Regions from separate parts of the Aliivibrio thorii genome, predicted to be linked through region 3. Evidence: predicted binding sites of a transcription regulator. Region 3 holds the regulator's gene; each other region holds the start of a gene.
What was found. The regulator PurR, encoded in region 3, represses purine synthesis genes. The targets are predictions, from matches to a motif close to TNANGNAAACGTTTNCNTNA.
Positions count from the first base shown of each region.

Region 1: a site for PurR is predicted at 842-861, ahead of AC2IP4_RS18720 (inosine/guanosine kinase). Genes of this name have one in related genera too.
Region 2: a site for PurR is predicted at 1,284-1,303, ahead of purE (5-(carboxyamino)imidazole ribonucleotide mutase). Genes of this name have one in related genera too.
Region 4: a site for PurR is predicted at 1,415-1,434, ahead of purM (phosphoribosylformylglycinamidine cyclo-ligase). Genes of this name have one in related genera too.

Region 1 covers NZ_CM170655.1:1,049,892-1,052,100, reverse strand. Annotated here, with positions in the region: gene AC2IP4_RS18725 (GMP reductase) at 1-517, opposite strand, end outside; gene AC2IP4_RS18720 (inosine/guanosine kinase) at 977-2,209, shown strand, end outside.
Region 2 covers NZ_CM170654.1:3,023,513-3,025,721, forward strand. Annotated here, with positions in the region: gene aroE (shikimate dehydrogenase) at 1-547, opposite strand, end outside; gene tsaC (L-threonylcarbamoyladenylate synthase type 1 TsaC) at 612-1,169, opposite strand; gene purE (5-(carboxyamino)imidazole ribonucleotide mutase) at 1,373-1,858, shown strand; gene AC2IP4_RS14005 (5-(carboxyamino)imidazole ribonucleotide synthase) at 1,861-2,209, shown strand, end outside.
Region 3 covers NZ_CM170654.1:1,127,309-1,129,517, reverse strand. Annotated here, with positions in the region: gene torD (molecular chaperone TorD) at 1-513, shown strand, start outside; gene purR (HTH-type transcriptional repressor PurR) at 789-1,796, shown strand; cyclic di-GMP riboswitch class I at 1,950-2,034, shown strand; gene AC2IP4_RS05155 (TfoX/Sxy family DNA transformation protein) at 2,161-2,209, shown strand, end outside.
Region 4 covers NZ_CM170654.1:695,940-698,148, forward strand. Annotated here, with positions in the region: gene purN (phosphoribosylglycinamide formyltransferase) at 1-182, opposite strand, end outside; gene purM (phosphoribosylformylglycinamidine cyclo-ligase) at 312-1,352, opposite strand; gene upp (uracil phosphoribosyltransferase) at 1,578-2,204, shown strand.

The DNA of each region.
Region 1 (2,209 bases), on a different replicon from region 3:
CGCCAGCTAGGATAAGTTCTTCAACCATATCACCAGTAACAACGTTACCCGCAGAAATTACTTTGTCTGGGAATTCAGCACGTACTTTTTCAACGTATTGAACTAAATGCTCAGAATAACCGTTTGCGATATCAACACAGATAAAGATCAAGTCATCTGTTAATGCCATGATATCTTTTGTTTTCTGGAAATCAGCTTCTGAAGTACCAGTAGAAACCATTGCATTTTTAAGAACTGATGCATCATTCTCTTTTACAAAGCCAGCCCAATCTTCAACAGTGTAATGTTTATGAATTGCAGTCATTACTCCGTGCTCAGAAAGTGCTTTTGCCATTGCGAAACTACCAACAGAATCCATGTTAGCTGCAATTACAGGTGTACCAGACCATTGACGACCGCTATGCTTAAATGTAAAATCGCGGGTTAATTCGACTTGAGAGCGACTTTTCAGTGTTGAACGCTTAGGACGAAATAGTACATCTTTGAAGCCTAACTTTAACTCTTGTTCGATACGCATGATAAATTCCTCGTATTATCGATACTGGCTCTACTATCTCTTGTTGCCTTTGGCAGAAGGCAGTTAACAAACCAAGATAGCAGGCACAAAAAAACCGGAGCGCTGGCAGGCGCTCCGGTTTTCAGTATTATAGGGCCGGAAACTTATTTCGCAAGCCTGATAATTCATTTTTTTTTGTGATACTATTGATAAATCTGCAAACAAACAATTATTATCAGAACATCCCACCAAGAATATAGTAAAATCCAGATAAAACACCAACAAGACATCTTTTTCAGGATTTTATATCAGACGAGAAGTTGCACGTTTTTACTACAACCCGACAAAAGTAAACGTTTGCTATTTGAACCATAAAACGAAAGTGATCTAGATCTCAACTTTTTACTATATTCATGAATGTTAATGAAAAAACTTGTGATATAATCTCGGAAAATTCACTTATTAACTGATCTTTAATTCATGAAGTTTCCTGGCCAACGTAAGTCTAAACACTATTTTCCTGTTCACACTCGCGATCCATTAGTGAATCAAATCAAACAAACACCTAAACTTGAACGCACCCACCTTATCGGTGTTGGTCAAACTATTGTCGATATTGAGGCAAAAGTAGACGATGATTTCTTAGCGCGTCACCAGTTAAGTAAAGGCCATTCATTGGTTCTTGAAGAATCAAAAGCAGAAGCTTTATATAAAGAACTGTTTGAAAGAAACTTGATCAGTCATGAGTATCCTGGCGATACCATTGGTAACACCCTTCATAACTACTCTGTTCTAGCAGACAGCAAATCTATTCTGCTAGGGGTAATGAGTGAAAACATCAAAATCGGTTCTTACGCTTATCGTTATCTATGTAACACAACAAGCCGTATGGACTTAGATCACCTGCAACCAGTTCAAGGTCCTATCGGCCGTTGTTACACCTTGATTTCTGAAGATGGCGAACGTACGTTTGCGATCAATGAAGGTGACATGAACCAGCTTTGTCCTGCTCACGTTCCTGAGCATATTTTTGAAAAAGCCTCTGCATTAGTGATTTCTTCTTACCTTGTTCGTGGTAAAGAAGGCGATCCTATGATGGACGCGGTTCAAAAAGCGATTGAATGTGCAAAATCTCATAATGTCCCTGTAGTGTTAACGTTAGGTACTAAGTACGTTATTGAAGGCAAAGCAGAATGGTGGCAAACCTTCTTGAAAGAGAATGTAACCGTTGTTGCGATGAATGAAGAAGAAGCTGAAGCTCTTACTGGTGAGAAGGATCCCCTACTTGCAGCAGATAAAGCGCTAGAGTGGGTAGATTTAGTACTTTGTACTGCAGGCCCTGTTGGTTTATACATGGCTGGCTTTACTGAAGAAAGTATTAAGCGTGAAACTGACAAACCATTGCTTCCAGGTAATATCCCTGAATTCAACCGTTTTGAATACAGCCGTCCAATGATGAAAGCATTATGTACTAAGCCAATTAAAGTATCTTCTCACATTGCCCCTTATATGGGTGGCCCAATGGAGATTAAAAACACGAATGGTGCTGGTGATGCTGCTTTGTCTGCCCTATTACATGATATGGCAGCTAATTACTACCATAAAGAGAACGTACCAAACTCGAGTAAACACGATGCCGAGTATTTAACTTACTCTTCTTTCTCGCAAATTTGTAAGTACTCAAACCGTGCAAGCTACGAGGTGTTAACTCAG
Region 2 (2,209 bases), 1.2 Mb from region 3:
CATCAAATGATTCATCAACCTCATTCATCGGTACTGCATTAATGGTTCCGTAATTTGAAAAGATAGTAGCCAGTGTTTCTGCTTTTTCATAAGTACGATTTACGACAGTAATAAAAGAAGGCTTTTGCTTTAATAAAGGAAGAAGCACACCACGAGCCGCACCGCCAGCACCTATTAATAAGATGCGCTTACCTTGAAGTGGGATTTGGTATTGCAGCAAATCTTGAACGAGTCCTTCGCCATCTGTATTGTCACCCAAAACAATGCCATCATCTAATTTCTTTAATGTATTAACCGCACCCGCTAATTTTGCTCTCTCTGTTAATTGGTTTGCAAATTGAAATGCTTCTTCTTTAAAAGGAACGGTAACATTACAGCCTTTTCCACCGTTAACGAAAAAATCAGTTACTGCATCTAGAAAACCATCCACAGGAGCCTCAATAGCAACATACTCTAAAGATTGAATTGTCTGACGCGCGAATAAGGTATGTATAAAGGGAGATTTACTTTGTGTAATAGGATTACCAAAAACTGCATACTTATCCATAAGTGATTCCTTTCAATAAATAACGTTAATTGAGCCACCTTACCTTAAAGAAATAATAGATGCATTAGCCTTGGCGTAATGTGTTTCCTGTTTTTGCATCACGAATTTCCGTTGGCTGAGTTCGGTTACCGACTTTCCCTTCAAAGATAACAACTCCAGTATCACCTAGTTGCTTCTGAACTTCAGATATAGTACGACAAGGTTCATAACCAGAAAGGTTTGCGCTTGTTGATGTAATTGGCTTGCCAAACGCAGAACAAATAGCTTTAACTTGTTCATGAGCAGTAACTCTAACTGCGATACTGTCAAACTGACCAGTAACTAAAGGTGGAGCATTTTGATTTACAGGTACAATCCACGTCACAGGCCCTGGCCATGTCGACTTTATTTGCTCTATCTGTTTATTTTCTAGTTGAGAGAAATCAACATAAGGAAGTAATTGTTCAATAGAAGCGGCAATTAATATTAACCCCTTCTCTTGAGGGCGTTGCTTAACAGTTAATAGCCTATGGATTGCAAGCTCATTATCAGGATCACAGCCAACACCAAAAACACCTTCAGTCGGGTAGGCGATAACACCACCATTATTTAAGGCTTCTACGACTAGATCTAGATTCTTCACTCTTACACCATTAATTAGACTAAATTAGTCTCTCTATTCTATTGATAAGATGAAATCAAACAACTGCTTTCCATTTTTCAATTGTCAATAATCGTTAATAACTTATTTTTTTCCTTACGCAAACGTTTCCCTTGGCATCAAATACCCATATAATGCTGCCAACTTTTTATATATTGCCAATATCTTTATCCAAGGAGTTCACAATGAAAGTCGGTATTATCATGGGTTCAAAATCAGACTGGCCAACAATGAAACTAGCTGCTGAAATGCTTGATCGTTTTAATGTTCCTTATGAAAAAAAAGTAGTTTCAGCTCATAGAACTCCACAGCTACTTGCTGACTATGCAACCCAAGCAAAAGATCGTGGTATCAAAGTTATTATTGCTGGAGCAGGTGGGGCTGCTCACCTCCCTGGAATGGCCGCTGCATTTACTAGCATTCCCGTTCTTGGTGTTCCTGTTCAATCTAAAGCATTAAAAGGAATGGATTCTCTTCTTTCTATCGTCCAAATGCCAAAAGGCATCGCAGTAGGTACTCTTGCAATTGGTGAAGCAGGAGCTGCCAATGCAGGTATTCTTGCAGCTCAAATCATTGGAACATCAAACGAAGAAGTAATGGCCTCTGTTGAAGCATTCCGTAAAGAGCAAACAGAGACTGTATTAGCAAACCCAGATCCATCAGAGGACTAATCATGAAAGTGCTTGTACTCGGTTCAGGTCAACTCGCTCGTATGATGGCGCTCGCAAGTGCACCATTGAATATTGAAATTATTGCTTATGACGTAAATAACCAAAATGTTGTACATCCATTAACTCAGCAGCTTATTAATTTATCATTAGAACAAGCTATTGATGACGTTACGGTAATTACTGCTGAGTTCGAACATATTCCACATGATATTTTAGATATATGTAGCCAAAGTGGAAAATTTCAGCCAAATCCTGATGCAATAAAAGCAGGAGGAGATCGTCGCTTAGAAAAAGCTCTTTTGGGCAATGCTAAAGTATCTAATGCCAAATACCACATCATCAATACAAAAG
Region 3 (2,209 bases):
TTAGGGAAGACGCCAGAATTAGCGTCATCGGTAAATGAATTGGTTGAAAAGTTAAATAAACTTCAAGCTCGCGACGATGCACAGCTTGAATTATCAGCTGATTTTTGCCAAGCATTTTTAGGTTCTGACAAAAACAGTGCTCTACCTTATGCATCAATCTATTTAGATAAATCAGGCCTTCTTAATGCAAAACCTGCTCAAGATATGCGTGAATTACTAGAAAAGTACAAGATTGCTCAAAAAGCAGAATTCAATGAACCCGCAGACCATATAGCTATTGAACTAGATTTCCTTGGGAATTTAATCCTAATGACAAATCAGCAAACTTCTGAAGAAGACTTTGAAGCTTATATGAGTGCGCAACTTTCTTTTATTAATAAACAGCTATTATCTTGGACTCCAAAATTTAACCATATTTGTAAGGAGAGAGATGAATTCGGCTTTTATGCTGCAGTAACGACTTTCCTTGTAACCTTTCTACAACTTGATGTTACTTTCCTTACAGGTGAGTAATTTATAGTTTATATATTGGTACAATATTTTTACAGGTGTGTGATATAAATCAAATCATTAACAAAATTAATTAAATCACTAATTGTTTGCACTATGCTTTACCTATAAAATGTGAGCGCAAACGATAAAATTTGATCATTAAATGAAAACCGCATTTTTGGCGGTTTTTTTCATTTATAACCAGGGCCTATTTATCTTCCATCATATCTACATAATGTAATATCAATTTTGTTGGAACATAAATAGCCCCTTATTTTACCCATTAAGGCTTTTATATGGCTACTATTAAAGATGTTGCAAAACTTGCAGCTGTTTCTACTACCACTGTCTCTCATGTAATTAATAAAACTCGTTTTGTTGCCGAAGCAACTCAAAAACGTGTATGGGAAGCGGTTGAAGAACTAAACTACGCACCTAGTGCCGTTGCTCGCAGTTTAAAATGCAATACAACACGTACGATTGGTATGTTAGTAACACAATCTTTCAACCCATTTTTTGCAGAGGTTATGCATGGTGTTGAGAATTACTGTTACAAACAAGGTTACACTTTATTTATGTGTAATACTGAAGGCGATTTAGATAAGCAAAAACATTATCTTCGCATGCTTTCAGAAAAACGTGTTGATGGCCTATTAGTCATGTGTTCAGACCTTAATGAACAACTATTAGCGCTGCTTGAAAAAAACACTGAGCTACCAATGGTTATTATGGATTGGGGCCCAGATAGCCCACGTACAGATAAAATCATTGATAATTCAGAAAAAGGCGGTTACTTAGCAACAAAACATTTAATTGAAAACGGCCATGAAAAAATCGCTTGTATTACAGGTCAGTTAGATAAATTAACGTGTAAAGAGCGTGTTCGTGGGTTCGAACGAGCTTTAGCTGAATCAAACTTAAGCGCTAACCCTGACTGGATTTTGGAAGGCGACTTCGAGTGTGCTTCAGCATCAAAAGCTGTAGATAAAGTACTAGCAATGACAGAGCGTCCAACAGCACTATTTTGCTTTAACGATATTATGGCACTGGCGGCAATAAGTAAAATTCAACAAGCGGGCTTAAAAGTACCTGAAGACATCTCAGTTATTGGTTACGACAATATTGAATTATCGGCGTATTTCTCTCCACCCCTGACAACTATTCACCAACCTAAACGTCGTGTTGGTAAAACAGCGGTAGAGATTTTATTAGAGCGCATTAAAGATAAGCACCATGAGCGTCGCATTTTTGAAATGCAGCCTGAAGTTGTCTCTCGTAGCAGCGTATCAAATAGAATCAAATAGCGCTTATTTACTTATTAAAATACGAGTTGGTTCAATTTACACTTAAAATTTGAACCGACTTAACAAAAATAAATGATCATTTTTTGAAGCAACATCACACTACGCTCAATTGTGCAACAACTCTTACTATAAATTGCTATATTATCAGCAAAGTCACGAACAGGGCAAACTGTACGAAAGTACAGGACGCAAAGCTTCCGGCCTACGTATTTATATATAAGGTAGCGGGGTTGCCGACAGTAAGTATTCTCTCAAGTATTGTTAATTTTTACTTTAAAATAACAATACCTTACTTTGAACTTGCTACCATTTCCTCGGGCTCAGTTGTTTAGTGACATAGACTTACTAACCGAGAATTATTGCAATGGATAAACCAGTACTAAAAGAATCACTTCATTTACTTTCATCTTTAG
Region 4 (2,209 bases), 430 kb from region 3:
TCAGCTGCACTTAAACAATGAGCGTTAATCCCTGAATTTAGTGCTCGCTGTAATCCATAAGCATCACTTTTATTTGAAATGACGGCAGCTATACGTGCGTTAGGGATTTTGTTACCACAAGCATCAATAAAAGCTTGTAGGTTACTGCCACTGCCTGAAACTAATACAACAATCTTCTTCATCATAATCGTCTTATTCTTTAAGTAATGAGAACTATTCGAACATAAATAATAGATATAAAAAAGGTGATCGAATAAGTGATCACCTTTCTATTTATGCTTTATGAGCTAGCTCAAAGTTTATATACCCGATTAACGGATCTCTACTTGTTCTTCGCCTTGCTCTGCAGCCGCTACTTCACCAATTACCCAAGCGTTTTCGCCTTCAGCATTCAGTAGAGAAACAGCTTGTTCTGCTTGATTTTTTGGAAGCGCAATAACAAGGCCTACACCACAGTTAAAGGTACGGTACATTTCATATGTATCAACGTTGCCTTTTTCTTGTAACCAGTTAAAGATAGCAGGCCATTCCCAACTCTTACCATTAACAACCGCTTTTGTACCTTCAGGAAGCACGCGTGGGATATTTTCCCAGAAACCGCCACCAGTAATATGAGAGATTGCATGAATATCATGCTCAGCAATCATTTTAAGTGCTGATTTAATGTAGATTTTTGTTGGTTCGATAAGATGGTCTGCAACCGTTTTACCGTTTAATTTTTCGGTAAGGTCTGCGTTTGATACTTCAAGAATTTTACGGATTAATGAGTAACCATTAGAGTGTGGACCACTTGAACCTACTGCGATTAATGCATCACCTGCCGCTACTTTTGTGCCATCGATGATGTCTTCTTTTTCGACAACCCCAACACAGAAACCAGCAACATCGTAATCTTCACCTTCATACATACCAGGCATTTCAGCAGTTTCGCCACCGATTAGTGCACAACCAGCTTGAATACAGCCTTCACCGATACCTGTAACTACTTCAGCAGCAACATCAATATCAAGTTTGCCAGTTGCATAATAATCAAGGAAGAACAGAGGTTCTCCACCTTGAACAATAAGGTCATTTACGCACATAGCAACCAAGTCGATACCAATCGTATCGTGCTTATTTAGATCGAGTGCTAAACGTAACTTAGTACCAACACCGTCAGTACCTGAAACTAAAACAGGTTGTTTGTATTTAGTAGGAAGTTCACATAACGCACCAAAACCACCAATGCCACCCATTACTTCTGGGCGACGAGTACGTTTTACTACGCCTTTAATTCGATCAACAAGTGCATTACCAGCATCAATGTCTACACCAGCATCTTTGTAGCTAAGAGAAGTTTTGTTGTCGCTCACGGAGGTGTCCTCGCCATAGGTTGGATTTCAAAAATCCGCGCCATTCTAACAGCACAATGTAAAAAGGGAAACGTTTGCGTAAGGGTTTTTGCATAATTTTTGTAATAAAAAATAATAAATTCGGTAAACAATTTCTTAGGCAGTAATTTATTTTACGATAACGCCATTTTTCAATGAAAAAATATGTATAATTAGAAGGTTTGATTAATGTATCTGGAGTCAGAAATGAAAGTTGTTGAAGTAAAACATCCGCTAATAAAACATAAAATTGGTTTAATGCGTGAAGGCGATATCAGTACTAAACGTTTTCGTGAATTAGCAACAGAAGTAGGTAGCCTACTTACTTATGAAGCAACATCAGATTTTGAAACAGAAAAAGTAACTATAAACGGCTGGAATGGCCCAGTTGAAGTTGACCAAATTAAAGGTAAAAAAGTAACAGTAGTGCCAATCCTACGTGCAGGTCTTGGTATGATGGATGGTGTTCTTGAGCATATTCCAAGTGCACGTATCAGTGTTGTTGGTGTTTATCGTGATGAAGAAACACTAGAGCCAGTACCATACTTTAATAAGTTAGCGTCTAACATTGATGAGCGTATTGCTCTTGTTGTTGACCCAATGCTTGCTACTGGTGGTTCAATGATCGCAACTCTAGACCTTCTAAAAGAAAATGGTTGTAAGCACTTTAAAGTACTTGTACTTGTTGCTGCTCCTGAAGGTATTGAAGCACTAGAAAAAGCACACCCAGACGTAGAGCTTTATACTGCAGCTATTGATGAGAAGCTAAATGACAAGGGTTACATCGTACCTGGTCTTGGCGATGCTGGTGATAAGATCTTTGGTACTAAATAATTTTA